DNA from 2 places in the Streptomyces sp. HUAS TT11 genome. Region 1 is predicted to be linked to the other one. Evidence: riboswitches for the same ligand, from Rfam matches in the RefSeq annotation. Region 1 holds a riboswitch; the other holds the start of a gene.
What was found. Region 1 has a riboswitch for S-adenosylmethionine ahead of thrC (threonine synthase). Riboswitches for the same ligand answer to the same signal wherever they lie in the genome.
Positions count from the first base shown of each region.

Region 2: linked by a shared signal. The riboswitch ahead of ACSHXN_RS29335 (aminotransferase class V-fold PLP-dependent enzyme) and the one ahead of thrC (threonine synthase) in region 1 are both predicted to bind S-adenosylmethionine.

Region 1 covers NZ_CP196184.1:5,057,070-5,068,133, reverse strand. Annotated here, with positions in the region: gene ACSHXN_RS22755 (NADH:flavin oxidoreductase) at 1-509, opposite strand, end outside; gene groL (chaperonin GroEL) at 694-2,316, opposite strand; gene ACSHXN_RS22745 (cold-shock protein) at 2,628-2,831, opposite strand; gene ACSHXN_RS22740 (MoaD/ThiS family protein) at 3,281-3,556, opposite strand; gene thrC (threonine synthase) at 3,601-4,881, opposite strand; SAM riboswitch class I at 4,900-5,054, opposite strand; gene ACSHXN_RS22730 (glucosyl-3-phosphoglycerate synthase) at 5,261-6,205, shown strand; gene ACSHXN_RS22725 (alpha,alpha-trehalose-phosphate synthase (UDP-forming)) at 6,320-7,750, shown strand; gene otsB (trehalose-phosphatase) at 7,776-8,621, opposite strand; gene ACSHXN_RS22715 (DUF3263 domain-containing protein) at 8,683-8,910, opposite strand; gene ACSHXN_RS22710 (ABC transporter substrate-binding protein) at 8,947-10,173, opposite strand; gene ACSHXN_RS22705 (ROK family protein) at 10,342-11,064, shown strand, end outside.
Region 2 covers NZ_CP196184.1:6,567,545-6,578,608, reverse strand. Annotated here, with positions in the region: gene ACSHXN_RS29340 (Lrp/AsnC family transcriptional regulator) at 1-128, shown strand, start outside; gene ACSHXN_RS29335 (aminotransferase class V-fold PLP-dependent enzyme) at 621-1,991, opposite strand; SAM riboswitch class IV at 2,175-2,291, opposite strand; gene trpD (anthranilate phosphoribosyltransferase) at 2,480-3,544, opposite strand; gene qcrB (cytochrome bc1 complex cytochrome b subunit) at 3,682-5,340, opposite strand; gene qcrA (cytochrome bc1 complex Rieske iron-sulfur subunit) at 5,337-6,395, opposite strand; gene qcrC (cytochrome bc1 complex diheme cytochrome c subunit) at 6,392-7,204, opposite strand; gene ctaE (aa3-type cytochrome oxidase subunit III) at 7,318-7,938, opposite strand; gene ACSHXN_RS29305 (response regulator transcription factor) at 8,127-8,528, shown strand; gene ACSHXN_RS29300 (L,D-transpeptidase) at 8,647-9,948, opposite strand; gene ACSHXN_RS29295 (cytochrome c oxidase subunit 4) at 10,077-10,475, opposite strand; gene ctaD (aa3-type cytochrome oxidase subunit I) at 10,472-11,064, opposite strand, start outside.

The sequences.
Region 1 (11,064 bases):
ATCCGCTCGGCAGCGGCGGCCGCGGCGGCGAAGGCGCCGACGACGTCGTCCAGGTCCTGCCGTGTCATCGCCTTGCCGGTGCCCTCGGTTCCGTCGAGGCGCAGCCCGGAGGGACCGACGGCGGGGGCGTCCGCGAACGGCGGCTGGCCCTGCCGCCGCACCATGCCGATGTGCCACAGCTGGGGCATGATCGTGCCGCCCGCCGCATGCACCGCCTCGACCACCCCGGCCCAGCCCGCCAGCTGCTCCTCGCCGTGGAACCGCGGGACGCGGCTGCTCTGACCGGCCGACTCGTGGCCGACGTAGGTGCCCTCGGTGACGATCAGCCCGACCCCGGCGGCCGCGCGGCGCGCGTAGTACGAGACCACGTCCTCACCGGGGACGCCTCCCGGCGAGAACTGGCGGGTCATGGGCGCCATGACGATCCGGTTGGGAACGGTCAGGCCGTTCAGCGTGACGGGACGGGACAGGATGCGGGCCGCGCGGGATGCGGAGGCGGTGACGGTCACGTGGGGGAGCTCCTCGGCCGGGGGTCGACGGGAAACCGTGCGGTATGTGCACACGCATCGAGCAGCATACCCAACGGTCGGTCGGCCTTAGGGTGACCCTGGACACGCCCGAGGGCGGCACCCCCTGTCTCCAGGGAGTACCGCCCTCGGTGTGATCGGACCGGGTCCGAGCCTGGGATCAGGCTCAGAAGTCCATGTCACCGCCCGGCATGCCGCCACCGGCAGGCGCGGCGGCCTTCTCCGGCTTGTCGGCGATGACGGCCTCGGTGGTGAGGAACAGCGCGGCGATGGAGGCGGCGTTCTGCAGAGCGGAACGGGTCACCTTCGCCGGGTCGATGATGCCTTCCTTGACCAGGTCGACGTACTCGCCGGTCGCGGCGTTCAGGCCGTGACCCGGGGTCAGGTTGCGCACCTTCTCCACCACGACGCCGCCCTCGAGGCCGGCGTTGACGGCGATCTGCTTCAGCGGGGCCTCGAGGGCCAGCTTGACGGCGGCGGCACCGGTGGCCTCGTCGCCGTTCAGCTCCAGCTTCTCGAAGACCTGGGAGGCCTGGAGCAGGGCCACGCCACCACCGGCGACGATGCCCTCCTCGACGGCCGCCTTGGCGTTGCGGACGGCGTCCTCGATGCGGTGCTTGCGCTCCTTGAGCTCGACCTCGGTGGCGGCACCGGCCTTGATGACGGCCACGCCGCCGGCCAGCTTCGCCAGGCGCTCCTGCAGCTTCTCGCGGTCGTAGTCGGAGTCGCTGTTCTCGATCTCCGCGCGGATCTGGTTCACGCGGCCCTGCACCTGCTCCGGGGAGCCGGCGCCGTCGACGATCGTGGTCTCGTCCTTGGTGATGACGACCTTGCGGGCGCGGCCCAGGAGGTCCAGGGTCGCGTTCTCCAGCTTGAGGCCGACCTCCTCGGAGATGACCTCGCCACCCGTGAGGATGGCGATGTCGCCGAGCATGGCCTTGCGGCGGTCACCGAAGCCCGGGGCCTTGACGGCGACGGACTTGAAGGTGCCGCGGATCTTGTTGACGACCAGGGTCGACAGAGCCTCGCCCTCGACGTCCTCGGCGATGATCAGCAGCGGCTTGCCCGACTGCATGACCTTCTCCAGCAGCGGGAGCAGGTCCTTGACCGAGGAGATCTTCTGGTTGGCGATCAGGATGTACGGGTCGTCGAGTGCGGCCTCCATACGCTCCATGTCGGTGGCGAAGTACGCCGAGATGTAGCCCTTGTCGAAGCGCATGCCCTCGGTGAGCTCGAGCTCGAGACCGAAGGTCTGCGACTCCTCGACGGTGATGACGCCTTCCTTGCCGACCTTGTCCATGGCCTCGGCGATCAGCTCGCCGATCTGGGTGTCGGCGGCGGAGATGGAGGCCGTGGAGGCGATCTGCTCCTTGGTCTCGACGTCCTTCGCCTGCTCCAGCAGGGCGGCGGAGACGGCCTCGACGGCCTTCTCGATACCGCGCTTCAGGGCCATGGGGTTGGCACCGGCGGCCACGTTGCGCAGGCCCTCGCGGACCAGCGCCTGAGCGAGCACGGTCGCCGTGGTCGTACCGTCACCGGCGACGTCGTCCGTCTTCTTGGCGACTTCCTTGACCAGCTCGGCGCCGATCTTCTCGTACGGGTCCTCGAGCTCGATCTCCTTGGCGATGGAGACACCGTCGTTGGTGATCGTGGGGGCACCCCACTTCTTCTCGAGGACGACGTTGCGGCCCTTCGGGCCGAGGGTCACCTTGACGGCGTCCGCGAGCTGGTTCATGCCGCGCTCGAGGCCTCGCCGCGCCTCCTCGTCGAACGCGATGATCTTGGCCATGTGAAGTGGTCCTCCCAGGACTGGGGGTGATTACTTCGGACCGCGCCCGCGCCCGCGACGGACGGCCTCGGCCGGAGGTTCCCTGCCCCACCCGGTCCGCGGCCTCACCGACCCGGTCCTTCTTTTTTTGTCACTCTCACCTTCAGAGTGCTAACGCCAATGATTAGCACTCGCCCCGTCCGAGTGCAAGGCGCGGCCCTGTGAAGCAGGTCCCTGCGCCCCGGCACGCCGCCGGACAGACCGAGGGGCTCGCACCCCAACGGGATGCGAGCCCCTCGACACGTCGATCAGTTCAGTCGTCGGCGCGTGCTTCAGCCGGCCAGTCGGACCATGTCCGCCTGCGGCCCCTTCTGACCCTGCGAGATCTCGAACTCGACCCGCTGGCCCTCTTCGAGGGTGCGGTAGCCGTCCATCTGAATCGCGCTGTAGTGGACGAAAACATCCGCACCACCGTCGACCGCGATGAAGCCGTACCCCTTCTCCGCGTTGAACCACTTGACGGTGCCCTGAGCCATGCCTAACTCCCCTATTACTGGCCCTTGCACAGATCCACACTTCGCGGATCCGGGTCAGACCTCACCCCCCAACGGTTGGGGGCGTGCGCCGGAACGCGTCGACCGCGGCTGAATGTATCTGTCCAACTGCCGTCTGCAACAGGTCAATCGGACGAGAATTCAGGGCATGACCGGTCGGGAATGTACGAAGAATTCGTCCGAATTCAGGGCAAGTCGGGCCCTACAAAAGGAATGAATGGCGCAAAAGCCCTGCGCACTTTGGCTACTTCTTATCGGGTGCGCGGCAGCGACCGGAGGCGCCCGGCGGAGAGAGCGGGAACGCGTTCCCCAACTGTACCTCGCTCAACCATGCAGAATTGCCCCCTCCGCTTGTCTCACGGAGAGGGCAATTCGATGAACTCTCGGTGACGCGCATTACCGAGGGTAACGATCGGTCGGCTGAACCACCGTCAGCCACCCGCGACGGCCGGGATGATGGAGACGCCGGCGCCGTCCGGCGTCGCCGTCTCGAGACCCTGCTCGAAGCGGACGTCGTCGTCGTTGACGTACACGTTGACGAAACGGCGCAGCTTGCCCTGGTCGTCCAGGACCCGGGCGGCGATGCCGACGTGGTTCTTCTCCAGGTCGGCGATGACCTCCGCGAGGGTCCGGCCCTCGGCGGTCACCTCGGCCCGGCCGGCGGTGTAGGTGCGCAGGATGGTGGGGATGCGGACGTTGACGCTCATGGGGTGTGACCTCCGGTCGGGGTGCGGCTGGCGGGGACGGGCGCTTACGCGAGCCCGGCCTCGCGGAAGGAGTCGAGGTTCGGGCGGATCGTGGCGGTGAGCCCGGTTCCGGCCACGGCGTCCAACGTCTTGAGGCCGTCCCCGGTGTTGAGGACGACCGTCGTCTTCGCCGGGTCGAGGACGCCGTTCTCGATGAGCTTGCGCGTGACGCCGACGGTCACGCCGCCCGCCGTCTCGGCGAAGATGCCCTCGGTGCGGGCCAGCAGCTTGATGGCGTCGACGATCTCCGCGTCGGTCACGTCCTCCACGGCGCCGCCCGTGCGGCGGGCGATGTCCAGGACGTACGGGCCGTCCGCCGGATTGCCGATCGCGAGCGACTTGGCGATGGTGTCCGGCTTCTGCGGCCGTACCACGTCGGTGCCCGCCTTGAACGCCACCGACACCGGCGAGCACCCCTCGGCCTGCGCACCGAAGATCTTGTACGGCCTGTCCTCGACGAGCCCGAGCTTGACGAGCTCCTGCAGACCCTTGTCGATCTTCGTCAGCTGCGAGCCGGAGGCGATCGGGACCACGATCTGGTCGGGCAGCCGCCAGCCCAGCTGCTCGGCGATCTCGTACGCCAGCGTCTTGGAACCCTCCGCGTAGTAGGGACGGAGGTTGACGTTGACGAAGCCCCAGCCCTCGCCCGCCGGGTCGCCGATCAGTTCGGAGCAGAAGCGGTTCACGTCGTCGTAGTTGCCCTCGATGCCGACGAGGTCGCCGCCGTAGATCGCGGCCATGACGATCTTGCCCTGCTCCAGGTCGTGCGGGATGAAGACACAGGAGCGAAAGCCCGCACGGGCCGCCGCGGCGCCCACCGCGCCCGCGAGATTGCCGGTCGAGGAGCAGGAGAGCGTGGTGAAGCCGAAGGCTCGCGCCGCCTCCAGCGCCTGGGCGACCACACGGTCCTTGAAGGAGTGCGTGGGGTTGCCGGAGTCGTCCTTCACGTACAACCCGCCGGTGACGCCCAACTCGCGCGCCAGGTTGTCGGCCTGGACGAGCTTGGTCCAGCCGGGGTTGAGGTTCGGCTTGTCGGCGACGTCCGCCGGGACCGGCAGCAGCGGCGCATAGCGCCAGATGTTCGCGGGACCCGCCTCGATCCGCTTGCGCAATTCCTCGGTGTCGTAACCCGAGAAGTCGTACGCGATCTCCAGCGGGCCGAAGCACTCCTCGCAGGCGAAGACCGGGCCGAGCGGCACCCGGTGACCGCACTCGCGGCAGGACAGCGCCGCTGCGGGTCCGAGGTTCACAGAGTCGGTGCTGCTTGCAACTGTCTGCACAGCCATGTCAGGCGAGGCCCTTTCTCCTCATCTTCCTCACGACGCATCTCGCCGTAAGACGGAATTGGCACCTTCCCGAGCCGGGAGCCTCGCGCAGTGATCAACACTGATCTACGAGACCGGCTGGAGGGTTGCCGGGGCTTCATCGGGCCGTGTCCCTCTGCCCCTCTGGATGAGCTGTATGCGGTTGTTTTACCTGTTATGAGCCACCGCGACCCCCGACATGCGTTGGTCACCGGCGTTGTTCAAGACTGTAACCGAAGGCCAGGACAGTTGAGAGAGTCGTCCGAAGCGCGAGATGGACACCCACCCGCACCGACGGGAACACACCGCTCGAAGATCTCTACTGCCACCACCGCCGTCCGAACGTGAGGAGCAGCAGACTGTGCTGGAAGAAGTCGAGCGCTGGCTGAGCACCCGCTCCTGGTCCGTCACCGAGCGCCCGCTCCACCAGATCCTGGCCGCGAAGCGCGCCTCGGGCTCGACGGTCAGTGTCGTGCTGCCCGCGCTCAACGAGGAGGAGACGGTCGGCGACATCGTCACCGCCATCCGCCGCGACCTCGTGCTGCGGGTTCCGCTCGTCGACGAGATCGTCGTCGTCGACTCGGGCTCCACCGACCGCACCTCCGAGGTCGCCGCTGCGGCCGGAGCGAAGGTGGTGCACCGCGACACGATCCTGCCGCGCATCCCGGCCGTGCCCGGCAAGGGCGAGGTCCTGTGGCGCTCCCTGCTCGTCACCCGCGGGGACATCGTCTGCTTCGTCGACGCGGACCTCAGGGAGTTCTCGTCCGACTTCGTCTCCGGGATCGTGGGCCCGCTGCTCACCGACCCGGGCGTGGACCTGGTGAAGGCGATGTACGACCGTCCGCTCGGCGGCGCGGCGGGACAGGGCGGGCGTGTCACCGAACTGATGGCCCGCCCGCTGCTCAACATGCACTGGCCGCAACTGGCCGGCTTCGTGCAGCCGCTCGGCGGCGAGTACGCGGCCCGGCGCTCGCTGCTGGAACGGCTGCCGTTCCCGGTCGGGTACGGGGTGGAGCTCGGCATCCTGGTGGACGCCCTGCACCTGGTGGGGCTCGACGCCCTGGCCCAGGTCGACGTGGGCGTGCGCAAGCACCGCCACCAGGACGGGCAGGCGCTGGGCCGTATGGCCGCCTCGATCTACCGCACCGCACAGCTGCGCCTGGCCCGCGGCCATCTGATCCGTCCGGCCCTCATCCAGTTCGAGCGGGGCGACGGCGGTTTCGAGCCGCGCACGTATCGGGTGGACACGGAGGAGCGGCCGCCCATGGCGGAGATCGAGGAGTACGTGGAACACAAGGCGGCCTGAGGAACCCGCTCCGCCGGCGACGGTTCGCGACCGCGGCAGAACCCCTTGTATACGGCTCCGCATACGGCCGACGGGAACGTTTGAGCGTTTTGAGCTCGGGCTAGGTTTCGAGGCATGGCTTCCACGCATGCGGCATCCGTACTCGTCGCCTCCAACCGCGGCCCGGTCTCGTACGCGCTGGACGAGTCCGGCGGGCTCACCGCCAAGCGCGGCGGGGGCGGGCTGGTCTCCGGGCTCTCGGCCATCGGCCCGGACACGGACGCGGTCTGGGTCTGCTCCGCCCTGGGCGCCGGTGACCGCGAGGCCGTGCGGCGGACGGGCGGCGCGCTCGACACGGCCGACACCGGCGACCGGCGTGTCCGGATGCTGGACATCGACCCGCAGGTGCACGCGGACGCGTACAACGGCATCGCCAACTCGGTGCTGTGGTTCGTGCACCACATGCTCTACCAGACGCCGCTCGAGCCGGCCTTCGGAACGGAGTTCCGGCGCCAGTGGGCGGCATACGAGGCGTACAACCGCGCGTTCGCCGAGGCACTGGCGCAGGAGGCGGGTGAGGGAGCGGCGGTGCTGATCCAGGACTACCACCTCACCCTGGCCCCCCGGATGCTCCGCGGTCTGCGGCCCGATCTGCGGATCGGCCACTTCTCGCACACGCCGTGGGCGCCGCCGGAGTACTTCCGTCTGCTGCCCGACGACATCGCGGCGCAGGTGCTCGGTGGGATCCTCGGCGCGGACCGGGCGGCGTTCCTCACGCAGCGCTGGGCGGACGCGTTCACGGACTGCTGTCACGCGGTCCTCGGTCCCGGCATTCCCTCCGGCACCCGCATCGGCGTCCACGGCCTGGGCGCGGACGCCGACTTCCTGCGGCAGCGGGCCCACCGGCCGGACGTGGACGAGCGGATGGCGGCACTGCGGAAGCAGATCGGCTCGGCCCCCGACGGCAGCCCGCGCAGGACGATCGTGCGGGTGGACCGCACCGAGCTGTCCAAGAACATCGTGCGGGGACTGCTGGCCTACCAGGAGCTGCTGGAATCGCGTCCGGAGTGGCGCGAACGGGTCGTCCACATCGCCTTCGCCTACCCCTCCCGCCAGGACCTGGCCGTCTACCGCGACTACACGGCCGAGGTCCAGCGAGTGGCGACGGAGATCAACTCACGCTACGGGACGCCGGACTGGACCCCCGTCGAGCTGCATGTGAAGGACGACTTCGCACGCTCGCTGGCCGCCTACCGGCTGGCGGACGTGGCACTGGTGAACCCCATCAGGGACGGCATGAACCTGGTCGCCAAGGAGGTCCCGGTGGTCTCCGACGAGGGCTGCGCGCTGGTGCTGTCCCGGGAGGCCGGGGCGTTCGAGGAGCTGTCCGAGGACGCGGTGGCCGTGAACCCGTACGACATCGGGGGCATGGCGACCGCGCTGCACGAGGCGCTGTCGATGGGGACGGGCGAGCGCGCCGAGCGGACGAAGCGGCTCGCCGCGCAGGCCACGGCACTTCCGCCGGCACGGTGGTTCCTCGATCAGCTGGCCGCCCTGGAGACGTGACGGGGCCGCCACCGGCCGGGCTCGTTCACGCGATCCCGTCTGCCAGTGACCGCACGAGCCGTACGATCCCCGGCGGCCCGTCGACCACCAGGTCCGCTCGCTGCGCCAGTTCCGTGACCTCGTCGCTGCCGCTGCAGACCAGCAGACCGGGGACGCCGTCGGAGCGGAGCTTGTCGACCGCGGCGAAGGCGGAGAGATCGCCGAGGTCGTCGCCCGCGTACATGACCGCCCCGGCGCCGATCTCACGGGCGTACTCCAGCAGGGCCACTCCCTTGTCCATGCCCGGTGGGCGCAGTTCCAGGACGAACCGGCCGGGTTCGACGATCAGTCCGTGGCGGGCGGCGAGACCGGTCAGTGGATCGCGGAGGGCCTCGAATGCGGCCTGCGGATCCCCGGCACGACGGGTGTGCACGGCGACGGCCCGCCCCTTCTCCTCGATCCACGTCCCCTCACGGGGTCCGATCGCCTCGAGGAGCGCGGGGAGTTCGGCACGGGCGGCGGCGACACCGGGGTGGGGGGCGGGAGCGTCGACGGTGCCGGTGCGGGCGTCCCAGCGTTCGGCGCCGTAGTGGCCGAGGACCACGAGGTGTTCGAGTCCGGGCACCTCGGCGAAGCCGCCGTAGCGGACGGCCACGTCGGCGGGGCGCCCGGTGACGACCGCGACGGCGGCCACCTTCGGGGCGAGGGCCGCGAGGGCGGGCACCGCGTCCGGGTGAGCACGGGCCTGGTCGGGGTCGGGGACGATCGGCGCGAGCGTCCCGTCGAAGTCGAAGGCGAGGACGGCCCGCCCGGGCCGGGTGAGGATCGCGTCGAGTCCGTCCCGCCCGGCCGGTGTGGCGGGCGTCGGCAAGGAGTCCGTGTGGCTGCCCATGGGACGACCCTATCCACGCGGGCCCGGCCTCACTCCTGGCGCGCCGCCCCGCGCGTCCCGCTCAGCGCTCGGCGCGGCGGGACGCGCGGATGCGGCGCAGCCGGTTGACGGTGACGGGGGCGTGCGCGAGGGCTCTCGGGTCGTCGAGGAGGGCGTTGAGCAGCTGGTAGTACCGGACGGGGGCCAGGCCGAGCTGCTCACGGATGACGCGCTCCTTGGCCCCCGGCCCGGTGAAACTGCGCCCCTCCAGCGCGAGGATGGCCTTGTCCCGGGCAGTGAGGTCGTCCATGGGGGAACCGTAGCCGGAAGGGCCGACACCGCCCCGTCAGCCGGCGGACCCGTCCGCCGTCACGGCCTCCCGCTGCAGCGCGCCCAGGGTCACCGCCGGGCTGCCTCCCGGACCGACGGCCTTGCCCACCTGCTTCTTGATGTCGGCGCTGACGGCGGCCCAGGACGTCTTGCCCACGGGGTACAGCTCGGAGCTCGGCAGCTCCTCGAGGAAGGGCGCCAGGTCCGCGTCCCGGTGCGACGCCGACATCGTCTCCTGCGCGGAGTTGGTCACCGGCAGCAGGTCGTACTCGCGCGAGAACGCCAGGACGTTCTTCTCGCTGTAAACGTAGTCGAGGAAGTCGCGGATCCGGTCCTGGTGGCCGTTCTGCTTGAACGCCGTCATCCAGTCGGCCACGCCCATCGTGGACTTCGCCCGGCCACCGACGCCGGGCATCGGCACCATGCCGAACTTCACGCCCTTGGCCGCCGCTGCCTTCATCAGGGAGGGGTGGCCGTTCAGCATGCCGACCTCACCGCGGGTGAAGGCGGCGAAGGCGTCGGCACGGTTCAGCTTCCCCGGCTCCACGGGCCCTGTCAGCCCCTTGTCGACCAGTTCGTCCTTCAGCCAGGTGAAGGTCGCCACGTTCTGCGTGGAGTCGAGGTTGTAGGAGCCGAAACCGTCCAGGTATCCGTCACCGCCGCTGAGCAGCCACTGCATGGTCTCCGCCTGGGCCTCCTCCGGCCCCAGCGGGAGCGCGTAGGGGAACTTCACCCCCTTGGCCTTCAGCGCCCGCGCGTCCGCCGCCAGTTCGCGCCAGGTCGTCGGCGCGGTGATGCCGGCCTGCGCGAACAGCGTCTTGTTGTAGAAGAGGAGCCGGGTGGACGCCGCGAACGGCATGCCGTACTGGACCCGGTTCACCTTTCCCGCGTCGCTCAGCTCCGAGGCGAAGTCCGCCTGGACCGGGATCGAGAGCACATCCTCGGCCTGGTACAGCTTTCCCGCCGCCGCGTAGTCCGCGTACGCCCCGATCTGCGCCATGTCGGGTGCGTGGCCCGAAGCGACCATGTCCTTGACCTTGCGGTCCACGTCGTTCCACGAGTAGACGCTCACGTCGACCCTGGTCCCCGGGTGCCGCGCCTCGAAGCCCCGGACCAGACCGTCCCAGTACTTCTTGGAGCTGTCCGCCGACGACTGCCCGTAGTCCGCGGCCACCAGCCGCAACGTCACATCATCCGAGCCGGCCGGCCCTCCGCAGCCGGCCAGCGCCCCTGTCACACCCATCGCGGACACCCCCGCGATCAGTCCCTTTCGCCATGCCGGCCTGCACGTCCTGCCCCGCTGCACTGCTCTTGACCAACCTTGCTGTCTCGCCATGTGGAATATCGACATAAGGTCTACACCATGTAAGTGGACTAGACCTCTTGCGGGTCCAGGAGCCACACTGTCTCCGTGAGACATGTCATCGCGCTCGACGTGGGCGGCACCGGGATGAAGGCCGCCCTGGTAGGGGCCGGGGGTGAGCTGCTCCACCAGGCACGCCGCGCGACCGGGCGCGAGCGCGGGCCGGAGGCCGTGGTGGAGTCGATCCTCGACTTCGCCGCCGGGCTGAGCGCCCACGGTGAGCGGCACTTCGGTGTGCCCGCCGCCGCGGCCGGCGTCGCCGTGCCCGGGATCGTCGACGCCGAGCGCGGTGTCGCCGCCTACTCGGCGAACCTCGGCTGGCGCGACGTACCCCTGCGCGATCTGCTCAGCCGCCGGCTCGACGGCGCGCCCGTCGCCCTCGGCCACGATGTGCGCACCGGCGGTCTCGCGGAGGGTCGTGTCGGCGCGGGCAAGGGAGCGGACCGCTTCCTGTTCGTGCCGCTCGGCACGGGCATAGCGGGCGCCATCGGCATCGGCGGCCGCGTCGAGGCCGGGGCCCACGGCTTCGCCGGAGAGATCGGCCATGTCGTCGTACGGCCCGGTGGGGCCCCGTGCCCGTGCGGCCAGCGCGGCTGCCTGGAGCGGTACGCGTCCGCGGCGGCCGTGAGCGAGGCCTGGGCCGCGGCCTCCGGGCAGCCGGATGCGGACGCCGCGGACTGCGCGAAGGCCGTCGCATCCGGGGAGCCGAACGCCGTTCGAGTGTGGCAGGAGGCCGTGGACGCGCTCGCGGACGGTCTGGTCACCGCGCTC
Region 2 (11,064 bases), 1.5 Mb from region 1:
TTGCGGACGTCATCCCCGGCCGGATCAGCAAGATCCAGGGCGTACTGGCCACGGACACGCATGTCGCCTTCCGCACGTACTCCCAGCACGACCTGGAGGCCGCGTTCGCGATCGGGCTCGACAACTAGACCGGTACGTCCGAAGCGGTGACGCCCTTGACGGCGGCCATGTGGACAGGGCCCCCGCGTCCCGTCGGTGCACACGGCTTCGAGGCACCCTCCTGCCCGGCCGGGCAGGGGCAGCCGCCCCCGCAGTGATCTTCCGCGAGGCCGCGGCACACCTCCGCGGTATCCGCCGAGCCCTTTCCCGTAGTGCCGGCCGACGTCCGAAGCCCGCCCGGCCACGGCCGAGAGTGCCTCTCCGGCCGGCGACTCCCCCACGCGCGGCGAGCAGCACCCCCGGCAATCACCGCCCGCCGCGGCCGGCGCCGCGACGAGGCACGGGTATCGGCACCGGAGACCCGGTCCGTCGGGCCCCGGCCGCGCCACCGTGTCGCGCGGGCCGGGACCGTCCATGAACTCCTCGGCCGTTCACGGCCGTTCGCCCTCGGGGTCCGTGCCGCCGGCCCCGCCCGCGGCCCGCGGGGCTCGTCCCCCGCTGAACCGCCGGACGTCGGTGGATCACACCGTCGGCACGCAACGACCGCCCTCGGTACGGTAGTTCCACTTCGCGCCGTCGCTGACGAGCTCCTTGACCGCGCGGACGAACCGCTCGACGTGCTCGTCGGGTGTGCCCGCGCCGAAGCTGACGCGGATCGCGTTGAGGGACTTCTCCCCGGGCGCGGCCTCGGGTGCACCGCACTCGCCCTGGGTCTGCGGGTCGCTGCCCAGCAGGGTACGCACCAGCGGGTGGGCGCAGAACAGGCCGTCGCGGACACCGATGCCGTACTCCGCGGAGAGCGCGGCGGCGAAGTGGGAGCTGTTCCAGCCCTCGACGACGAAGGAGATGACGCCGACGCGGGGCGAGTCGTCACCGAAGAGGGACAGCACCTTCACCTCGGGGACCTCGGCGAGCCCCTCCCCGACGATACGGATCAGCTGCCGCTCGCGGGCCACCAGCGTGTCGAAGCCGGCCTCGGTGAGAGCCTTGCAGGCGGAGGCGATCGCGTAGGCGCCGATGACGTTGGGCGAGCCCGCCTCGTGCCGCGCGGCGCTCTCGTGCCACTCGACGTCCACTCCCCCGTCGGTACGCCGAGTGACCTTGCGGCTGGCGCCGCCACCCGCGAGATACGGCTCGGCATCGCGCAGCCAGTCGGCGCGGCCTGCCAGGACTCCCGCCCCGAAGGGCGCGTACAGCTTGTGCCCGGAGAAGGCGACCCAGTCGACGTCGAGGTCGCGGACCGACACCGGGTGGTGCGGAGCCAGCTGGGCGGCGTCCAGCACGATACGGGCGCCGTGCGCATGGGCGGCCGCCGCCAGTTCGCGCACCGGCCACAGCTCACCCGTGACGTTGGACGCGCCGGTGACGCAGACCAGGGCCGGGCCGGAGGCCGGGGAAGGTGCGCGGTGCGCCAGGGCGCGCTCCAGGGTCTCGACGGCCTGCCCCGGAGTGTTCGGGGCGTCGAGGTAGGTGACCTGGGCGTCCCGCCACGGCAGCAGCGACGCGTGGTGCTCCGTCTCGAAGACGAAGACCTCGCAGCCGGCCGGGACCACGGCGGCCAGGAGGTTCAGCGAATCGGTGGTGGACCGGGTGAAGACGACCTGGTCGTCCTCCCGGCAGTCGAGGAACTCGGCGACCGTCCCGCGGGCGTTCTCGAACAGGTCGGTGGAGAGCTGCGAGAGGTAACCGGCACCGCGGTGGACGCTGCCGTAGTACGGGGCGTAGGCCGCCACGTCGTCCCAGACCCGCTGGAGCGCCGGGGCGCTGGCCGCGTAGTCGAGCGCGGCGTAGGTGACTTCGCCGCCGGTGACGAGCGGGACGGTGACATCCCGTCCGAGAACGGGCAGCGGGGAACAGACGGACCGGTCGGATGCAACGGTGGAGACGGACATGGGTGCACTCCCGTGAGGACAGGTGGATTCGCCGTGCCGGACGGTGCGCAGGACAGCGCATGACGGGGTCGACGGCACACGAAGGGGTGAAAGGGGATGCGGAGGCGGGGCTCTGCGGCCCTAGCGCATTCGCTTGCTCACGGAAGGCTCCCTCGAACGACCAGGACCCCTGGTGACGCGAGGGGTCCGCGCTTGCCGCAGACCTCGCTGCCTACGGCCTGGTCCTCACCCGGGGCACCCCGCCACGGACGGAGGGTTGCCGGACAGCCGGCCGGGGCCGAATGGCTGTCGCTCATGACCTGCGCAGGACATTAGAGGGGTGATCGATCGGCTGCAACTTCTGTCCGGATACCGGGATGCACCGAGGACCGCGGGGGGCGCCCCGGACAGGGCGGTGCCCCGGCGACGAGCGTGCCCCGCGACAGGGCCCGAAGACACCTCGGGCGGACCGCGGCGGAAGAGACCGCGGCCCGCCCGGAGCGGTGGTGCTAGGCGTGGCTCGCGGCCACCCAGCGGTCCAGGACGCTCTTGGCCGCTCCCGAGTCGATCGACTCCGCCGCCCTCGCCATGCCGGCCCGGATCCGGTCCACCAGCGGGCCGTCGGCCTGCTCCAGCGCCACGAGGGCCGCGGCGGAGTTCAGCAGCACGGCGTCCCGCACCGGGCCCGTCTCACCGTCGAGCAGCCGCCGTGCGACCTCGGCGTTGTAGGAGGCGTCGGCGCCGCGCAGCGCCTCCACCGGCACCAGCTCGATACCGACGTCCCTCGGGTCGAAGGACTCCTCGGTGACCTTGCCGTCGCGGACCACCCACACCCGGGACGTCGACGTCGTCGTCAGCTCGTCCAGGCCGTCGTCGCCCCGGAACACCAGGGAGGAGTTGCCGCGCTCCGCGAGGACCCCGGCGACGATGGGCGCCATCCGCGGGTCGGCGACCCCGACCGCCTGCGCCTTCACCTTCGCCGGGTTCGTCAGCGGGCCCAGGACGTTGAACGTCGTACGGATGCCGAGCTGTCCGCGTGCCGCCGCCACGTGCCGCAGCGCCGGGTGGAACTTGACCGCGAAACAGAAGGTGATCCCGGCCCGCTCGGCCACCTCGGCCACCCGGTGCACCGGCAGCTCCAGATTGACACCGAGCTTCTCCAGCACGTCCGAGGCCCCGGACGCCGAGGACGCGGCCCGGTTGCCGTGCTTGACGACCTTGGCGCCCGCACCGGCCACCACGATCGACGACATCGTGGAGATGTTCACGGTCTTCGCGCCGTCACCGCCCGTACCGACGATGTCGACCGTCGGCCCCGGCACCTCGATGACGTTCGCGTGCTCGTACATCGCCCGGACGAGCCCGGTGATCTCCGCGACCGTCTCGCCCTTGGCACGCAGCGCCACGGCGAAGCCGGCGATCTGGGCATCGGTCGCCTCGCCCCGCATGATGCGGTCCATCGCCCAGGCCGTGTCGTCGGCGCTCTGGTCACGGCCCTCGAGCAGCCCGTTCAGTACCTGGGGCCAGGAACGGACCGCCGCGGTGTCGCCTCCGGCGGGGTTCACAGCGCTCATAAGCCGCTCCTGGGTGGTGGCCCCGACATGGGGCTCGGGTTGTCGAACAGCTCCACCCTATCCAGCCCGGGACACGGCGAAGGGCCCCGTCCATGACTGGACGGGGCCCTTCGACCGTGGCGTGGCGCGCGCAGCGATCAGTGGTGGCCGTGGCCGCTCGTGATCTCCTTGTACTCCTCGACCGTGGGCTTGGGGATCTGGTTGGCGTCTCCGTAGTAGGCGCCGCTCAGCTTGGAGCGCAGCTTCTCCGAGCCCTTGATCTTCCGCTCGACGCCGTTCTCGTCGACCGTCGCGCCGATCTCGACCGGCTGGTACTGCTCGTGCGAGGTGAGCGTGTGCAGCTGCTCCTGGCTGAGCGGCTCGTGCACCTCGATGAACTCACCGTGCGGCAGCCGCTTGATGATGCCCGACTCGCGGCCGTGCAGCACCTTGTCGCGGTCGCGGCGCTGCAGACCCAGGCAGATCCGCTTGGCCACGATGAACACGAGGACCGGCACCACGAAGAAGGCGATGCGGACGAACCAGGTGATCGCGTTGATCGACAGGTGGAAGTGCGTCGCCCAGAGGTCGTTTCCACCACCGACGAGCAGCACGAAGTACCAGGAGATCCACGCCGCACCGAAGGCGGTACGCGTCGGGGCGTTGCGCGGGCGGTCCAGGATGTGGTGCTCGCGCCTGTCGCCGGTGACCCAGGCCTCGATGAACGGGTACACCGCGATCGCGACGAGGACCAGTGGGAAGATCACCAGCGGGATGAACACGCCCAGGACGAGCGTGTGACCCCAGAAGTTGACCTCCCAGCCCGGCATCACACGGATCAGGCCCTCGGAGAAGCCCATGTACCAGTCGGGCTGGGCGCCGGTGGACACCTGGTCCGGACGGTAGGGGCCGATGGCCCAGATCGGGTTGATCTGGGCGACCGCAGCGACGGCCGCGATGACACCGAAGACCAGGAAGAAGAAGCCTCCGGCCTTGGCCATGTAGACCGGCATCAGCGGCATGCCGACGACGTTGTTGTTCGTCTTTCCGGGACCCGCGAACTGCGTGTGCTTGTGGTAGACGACCAGGATCAGGTGGCCGACCACCAGACCGAGCATGATGCCCGGCAGCAGCAGGATGTGGATCGAGTAGAACCGGGCCACGAAGTCGCCACCCGGGAACTGACCGCCGAAGAGGAAGAACGACAGGTACGTGCCGACGATCGGCACGGACAGGATCGCGCCCTCCATGAAGCGGACACCGGTGCCGGAGAGCAGGTCGTCCGGGAGCGAGTAGCCGGTGAAGCCGGTGAACATGCCGAGGACGAACAGCAGGAAGCCGAAGACCCAGTTGATCTCACGCGGCTTGCGGAACGCGCCCGTGAAGAACACGCGCATCATGTGCACGAACATGCCGGCGAGGAAGACCAGCGCCGCCCAGTGGTGGATCTGCCGGATCAGCAGACCGCCGCGGACGTCGAAGCTGATGTGCAGCGTCGAGTTGAACGCCTCGCTCATCATCTGGCCCTGGAGCGGCACGTAACTGCCGTGGTACGCCACCTCGTTCATCGACGGGTGGAAGAACAGCGTCAGATACACACCCGTGAGGATGATGATCAGGAAGCTGTAGAGGCAGACCTCGCCCAACATGAACGACCAGTGGTCGGGGAAGATCTTGCGCATGTTGGACTTGGCCAGGGTGTAGACACCCAGGCGGCCGTCGGCCCAGTCCGCGAGGCGCTCGCCGGCGGGTGCCCGTCCGCGCGAGCCGCCCGCCGCGTCCCCGGCGGGGTTCGGGTTGGTCGATGCAGTACTCATCCGCGCTCCCAGAAAGCAGGACCGACGGGCTCTTCGAAGTCGCCGAGCGCCTCGAGGTAACCGTCCGCGTTCACGCCGATGCGCAGCTGCGGCAGGGCGTGACCGGCCGGGCCGAAGATGACCCGGGCACCGTCGGAGAGGTCGAAGGTGGACTGGTGGCACGGGCAGAGGACGTGGTGCGTCTGCTGCTCGTACAGGGAGATCGGGCAACCGACGTGGGTGCAGATCTTGGAGAACGCCACGATGCCCTGGTGGGACCACTCGAGTTCCCGCTTGTCCTTGATGTTGTCCGGCTGCAGCCGGACGATCATCAGGGCGGCCTTGGCGATCTCGGTCTGGAAGTCCTCGTTGTTCTCCTCCAGGCCCTCGGGCTTGGCGAAGGTGAGCGAACCCACCGCGACGTCCGAGGGACGCAGCGGCTCGTTCGTGTTCATGTTGACGAGGAGCTTGCCCTTGGACCAGAGCGTGTGGCGCAGCTTGGTGCCGGGCAGCGGGCCCAGGTCGCGCAGCAGCATCACGCCGGAGAGCGGGAACAGGGCCAGCGCACCGAACATCGTGTTGCGGATCAGCTTGCGGCGGCCCAGCTGGGACTCCTTGGCGCCCTGCTGGAAGTCGGCGAGGACCTTCGCCTTCACCTCCGGCGACGCCTCGACCGGGTGACGCTCGTCGGCGATCTCCATGTCGGACATCAGGGTGCGGGCCCAGTGGACCGCGCCCGCGCCGATGGCGAACAGCGCCACACCGAGCGTCAGGCCCAGCGCGAAGTTCATCGCGCTGAGGTGCCCGATCGGGAAGACGAAGATCGACTTGTCCGTCGGGATCGTGACGTAGGAGGCGATGAACCCCAGCGTCGCCAGCATCGACACGGTGAACAGCATGGCGACCGTGCGCTCGGAGCGCCTGGCGGCCTGTTCGTCGATGTCCTGGACGCGGTGCTCGTGGGGCGGCAGCCCCGGGTCGGCGAACGGGTTCTCCTCGTCCGCGACCGTCACGGCACCGTGTGCGGTGTCCTGCTCAGCGGGCAGGTTCTCTTCTGGAATGTCGTGGCTACTCATGACTTCTTGGCCTTTGCGGTCCGAGCGGCGACCCAGACGGCGAGCACGATCAGTGCGCCCAGGCCGAAGATCCAGGCGAACAGGCCCTCGGAGACCGGTCCGAGGCCGCCCAGCTCGAGGCCGCCGGGGTTGTCGGTCTGGTCGCCGTTGACCGCGTTGAGGTACGCGATGATGTCCTTCTTGTTCTGCTGCGACAGCGTGGTGTCGGGGAACGACGGCATGTTCTGCGGGCCGGTCTGCATGGCCTCGTAGATGTGCTTCGGGGCGACGCCGTCGAGGCTCGGCGCGAACTTGCCGTGCGTCAGCGCGCCACCCTTGCCCGTGAAGTTGTGGCACTGCGCGCAGTTGGTGCGGAAGAGCTCGCCGCCCTTGGCGATGTCGGCACCCTCGGGGCTGTAGTCGTTCGTCGTCGGGACGGCCGGGCCGGCACCGAGCGAGGAGATGTACGCCGCGAGCTGGTCGATCTGGGCCTGCGAGTAGATGTTCTTCTTCTTCGTCACCTGGGGGCCCTGCGAGGTGGCGGCGGGCATGCGACCGGTACCGACCTGGAAGTCGACGGCCGCCGCACCCACACCCACCAGGCTGGGTCCGTCGGAGGAGCCCTGACCGCCGGTGCCGTGGCAGCTGGCACAGCCCACCTGGTAGAGCTTCTTGCCCTCCTCGATGGCGAGGGACTGGGCGGTGTCATCGGCCTGCGCCTTGTCGGCGGGCGCGAACGCGGCGTACAGCCCCCCGGAGAGCGTCAGCGCGATGAGTAGGACGACGAGCGCCGCCATCGGATGGCGTCGTCGTGCGGAGAGCTTTTTCACGGATTACCCCGGTGTCAGGATCTTCTGCGTCGATGCTTCTGGAAATGGATCGGTTCGTCGCGGGCGATCGGTTCTCCCCGATCGGGTGAACGTCCGCCGCGGCCGACGGCCGACTACTTGATCATGTAGATCGTGGCGAAGAGGCCGATCCAGACGACATCGACGAAGTGCCAGTAGTAGGACACGACGATGGCGGCGGTCGCCTGCTCATGGGTGAACCTCCGCGCCGCGTAGGTGCGGCCGAGGACCAGCAGGAAGGCGATGAGACCACCCGTCACATGCATGCCGTGGAACCCGGTGGTCAGGTAGAACACCGAGCCGTACGGGTCCGAGGAGAGCGAGAGGCCGTCCTTCTTGACCAGCTCGGTGTACTCGAAGATCTGCCCGCCGACGAAGATCGCACCCATGATGAAGGTGACGATGAACCAGCCCCGGAGCTTCTTCACGTCACCGCGCTCGGCAGCGAACACGCCGAGCTGGCAGGTGAGGGAGGAGAGCACCAGGATCGTGGTGTTGGTCGCCGAGAACGGGAAGTTGAGATGGCTCGCCATCTCCTTCCAGTGGGTCGGCCCGGTCACCGATCGCAGGGTGAAGTACATCGCGAAGAGGGCCGCGAAGAACATCAGCTCGGAACTCAGCCAAATGATGGTTCCGACGCTGGTGAGGTTCGGCCGGTTGACCGACGGGTGCGCGTGCCCGGTTTCTACTGTCGTTGCTGTCGCCACGACCGACATTATGTCGGTCCCTTATCCCGCCCTCACTCCGGGGGGTGCCGTTCGGAGTGTCCGCACCGTGTGTACTGCCCGGATGGCCCATCGAAGCCCTGTCCGAACCGGTGTTGACCACGAGTCCGAGGGAGTAGCATCCGCCCCAACGGAACCGTCCCGTAGGACGGCGGACACCAGTGCGTACCGGAGGAAGCATGCAGCCGACCGCCACGGTCCTGGTCTACAGCGACGACTCCACCACCCGCGAACAGGTGCGGCTCGCGGCCGGGCGCAGGCCCGCCCCGGACGTCCCCGCGGTCGAGTTCGTGGAGTGCGCGACACCGGGCGCCGTCCTCAAGGAGCTGGACCGGGGTGGTATCGACGTGTGCGTCCTGGACGGCGAGGCCGTGCCGATGGGCGGCATGGGCGTCTGCCGGCAGATCAAGGACGAGATCTTCAACTGCCCGCCGGTGCTGGTGCTGATCGCGCGGCCGCAGGACGCCTGGCTGGCGACGTGGAGCCGTGCGGATGCGGCGGTGGCGCTCCCGGTCGAGCCGGTGGAGTTCGCGTCGGCCCTGGCCGATCTGCTGCGCCGCAAGGCCCTGCTGAGCGCCTGAGAGCCGGGGCCGCCCGGGGTGAGGGCGGCAGCCGTTCCCTCCTGGTGCGTCGTACCCCCACGGTGGAGCCGCACGATGTCCCGGTCCCGCGCCCCTGACGGGGCGCGGAGGGCCCGTCTCAGATCGATTCAGGGCGCAGACGTGCCCGGTCCTGGGCGTTCGTGCCGCTGTCGGCGACCAGGGCGCTGCCCTTGCGCCACTTCGCCCAGTCGACGTTCCAGTCGCCGAACCCGTTGCCGAACGGCTCCATCTGCTTGCCGTAGGAGTTGACGACCTTGACGATGTCACCCTGCTGCACCGTGTTGTAGAACCACTGGGCCTGGCCGTTGCTCATGCCGGTGCAGCCGTGGCTCACGTTGGCGTACCCCTGTGAGCCCACGGACCAGGGCGCCGCGTGCACATACTCGCCGCTGAAGGTGACCTGGGCCGCCCAGTAGACCATCAGGTCGTACGAATCGCTCGAGTTCTGCGAGATGCCGATCGAGGTACCGCGCATGCGTACGACGTACTGCTTGCCCAGTACGACCTTGACACCGTTGCGGGTCTCGTAGCCGGGCTTGCCCGTGGTGATGGGTATCCGCCGCAGGACCTGGTCGTTCTTGTAGACCGTCATCTGGTGGGCGGCGGCGTCCGTGACCGCGATGACGCGGTCGCCCGTGGTCATCTTCACAGGCTTCACCTCGCCGCCCCACAGACGGTCGCCGACCTTCATGCCCGCGAGGTTGCTGTGGGCCGTGATGGTGGCGTGGGCGGGCCAGTAGTCCTGGGGGCGGTAGTGCAGCTTCTTGTCGTCCACCCAGTACCAGGAGCCCTGGACCGCGGGCACGGAGTCCACCTTGAGGGCTCTCTCGACGATGGCCCTCGACGCCTTGTCCTTGACGGGCTCGCTGAGTTCGGCGGTGACGGGTTCGCCGACGCCGTAGGTACCTGTGTTGGGACCGAAGCTGACCTTGAGCGTCTTGCTCTTGGGCGTACCGGTGTCGAACTCGATGACCTTGCGGCCCTGTGCACCGTCGTCGTCCTCGGTGCTCACCCGGACCGTGTAGTGGGTGCCGGCGGCCAGGGGGGAGGTGCTGTGCCAGCGGCTGCCGTCGGCGGCGAGTTCACCGGCGACCTGGCGCCCGTGGGAATCGGTGGCCGTCACGTCCGTGATGCGTCCGTCATCACCCGAGGCGGTGATCTCCAGGGGCTTGTCGGGGTCGACCTTCTTGTCGGAGTCGGCGGGGGCGTTGTAGGAGACCTCGTCCGCCGCGTCGTACGGGCTGGCGGAGAGCGGGTTGCCGTCGTACCCGCAGCCGGCGAGCCCCGCGCCGAGGGCTATCGCGAGCAGCGAGCAACTGACGGCGGTGCGGTGTCGCGGGCGCGCCGGCGGGCGCCTGTCGGGTCCGGCGTCGCCCCGGAAGAAGACTGTGTGGCTCATGACCTCACGCTAGGGACGTCTGTCGGCCGCGGCGCGCGGAGAGAGCCGTGCGGGGGACGCGCTGCACGGCAAAAGGGGGAGCCCGGCACTCCTGACGGAGTGTCGGGCTCCCGTGCACTGGGTGCGTGTTACTGGGTGCGGTTCTCGCCGCGGTAGTACTCGAAGACCCAGCCCCACAGGCCCACCAGGATCAGCGGGGCCGAGAAGTACAGCAGCCACCAGCCGATCGCGATGGCCAGGAAGGCGAGCGCGCCGCCGACACCGAGGGCGAGCGGCTGCCAGCTGTGCGGGCTGAAGAAGCCGACCTCACCGGCGTCGTCCGCGACGTCGGCCTCCTTGTTGTCCTGGGCGCCCGTGTCGACCCGCCGGGCCGTGAAGGCCAGGTAGTAGCCGATCATGATGCTCAGGCCGAAGGCCAGGAAGAGCGCGGTGGTACCGGCCGGTTCCTTGGACCACAGGCCGTAGATGACGGCAATGGCCAGGATGAAGACGGCCAGCCAGATGAACATCTTGCCCTGGATCTTCACTTGCCGGCCTCCTTGCCACCGGAGACGGCCTTGCTGCCGGCACCCGCGTGCTCGAGCTGCTCGAGCGCAGTGATCTCCGGGTGGTGCAGGTCGAAGGCGGGGGATTCGGAACGGATGCGCGGCAGGGTGAGGAAGTTGTGCCGCGGCGGCGGGCAGGAGGTGGCCCACTCGAGGGAACGACCGTAGCCCCAGGGGTCGTCGACCCCGACCGGCTTGCCGTACTTGGCCGTCTTCCACACGTTGTAGAGGAACGGCAGGATCGACAGACCGAGCAGGAACGAGGAGATCGTCGACACCGTGTTGAGGGCGGTGAAGCCGTCGGCCGCGAGGTAGTCGGCGTAACGGCGCGGCATGCCCTCGGCGCCCAGCCAGTGCTGCACCAGGAAGGTGCCGTGGAAGCCGATGAACAGCGTCCAGAAGGTGATCTTGCCGAGGCGTTCGTCGAGCATCTTGCCCGTCATCTTCGGCCACCAGAAGTGGAAGCCGGCGAACATCGCGAAGACGACGGTGCCGAACACCACGTAGTGGAAGTGCGCGACCACGAAGTACGAGTCGGAGATGTGGAAGTCCATCGGCGGCGAGGCCAGGA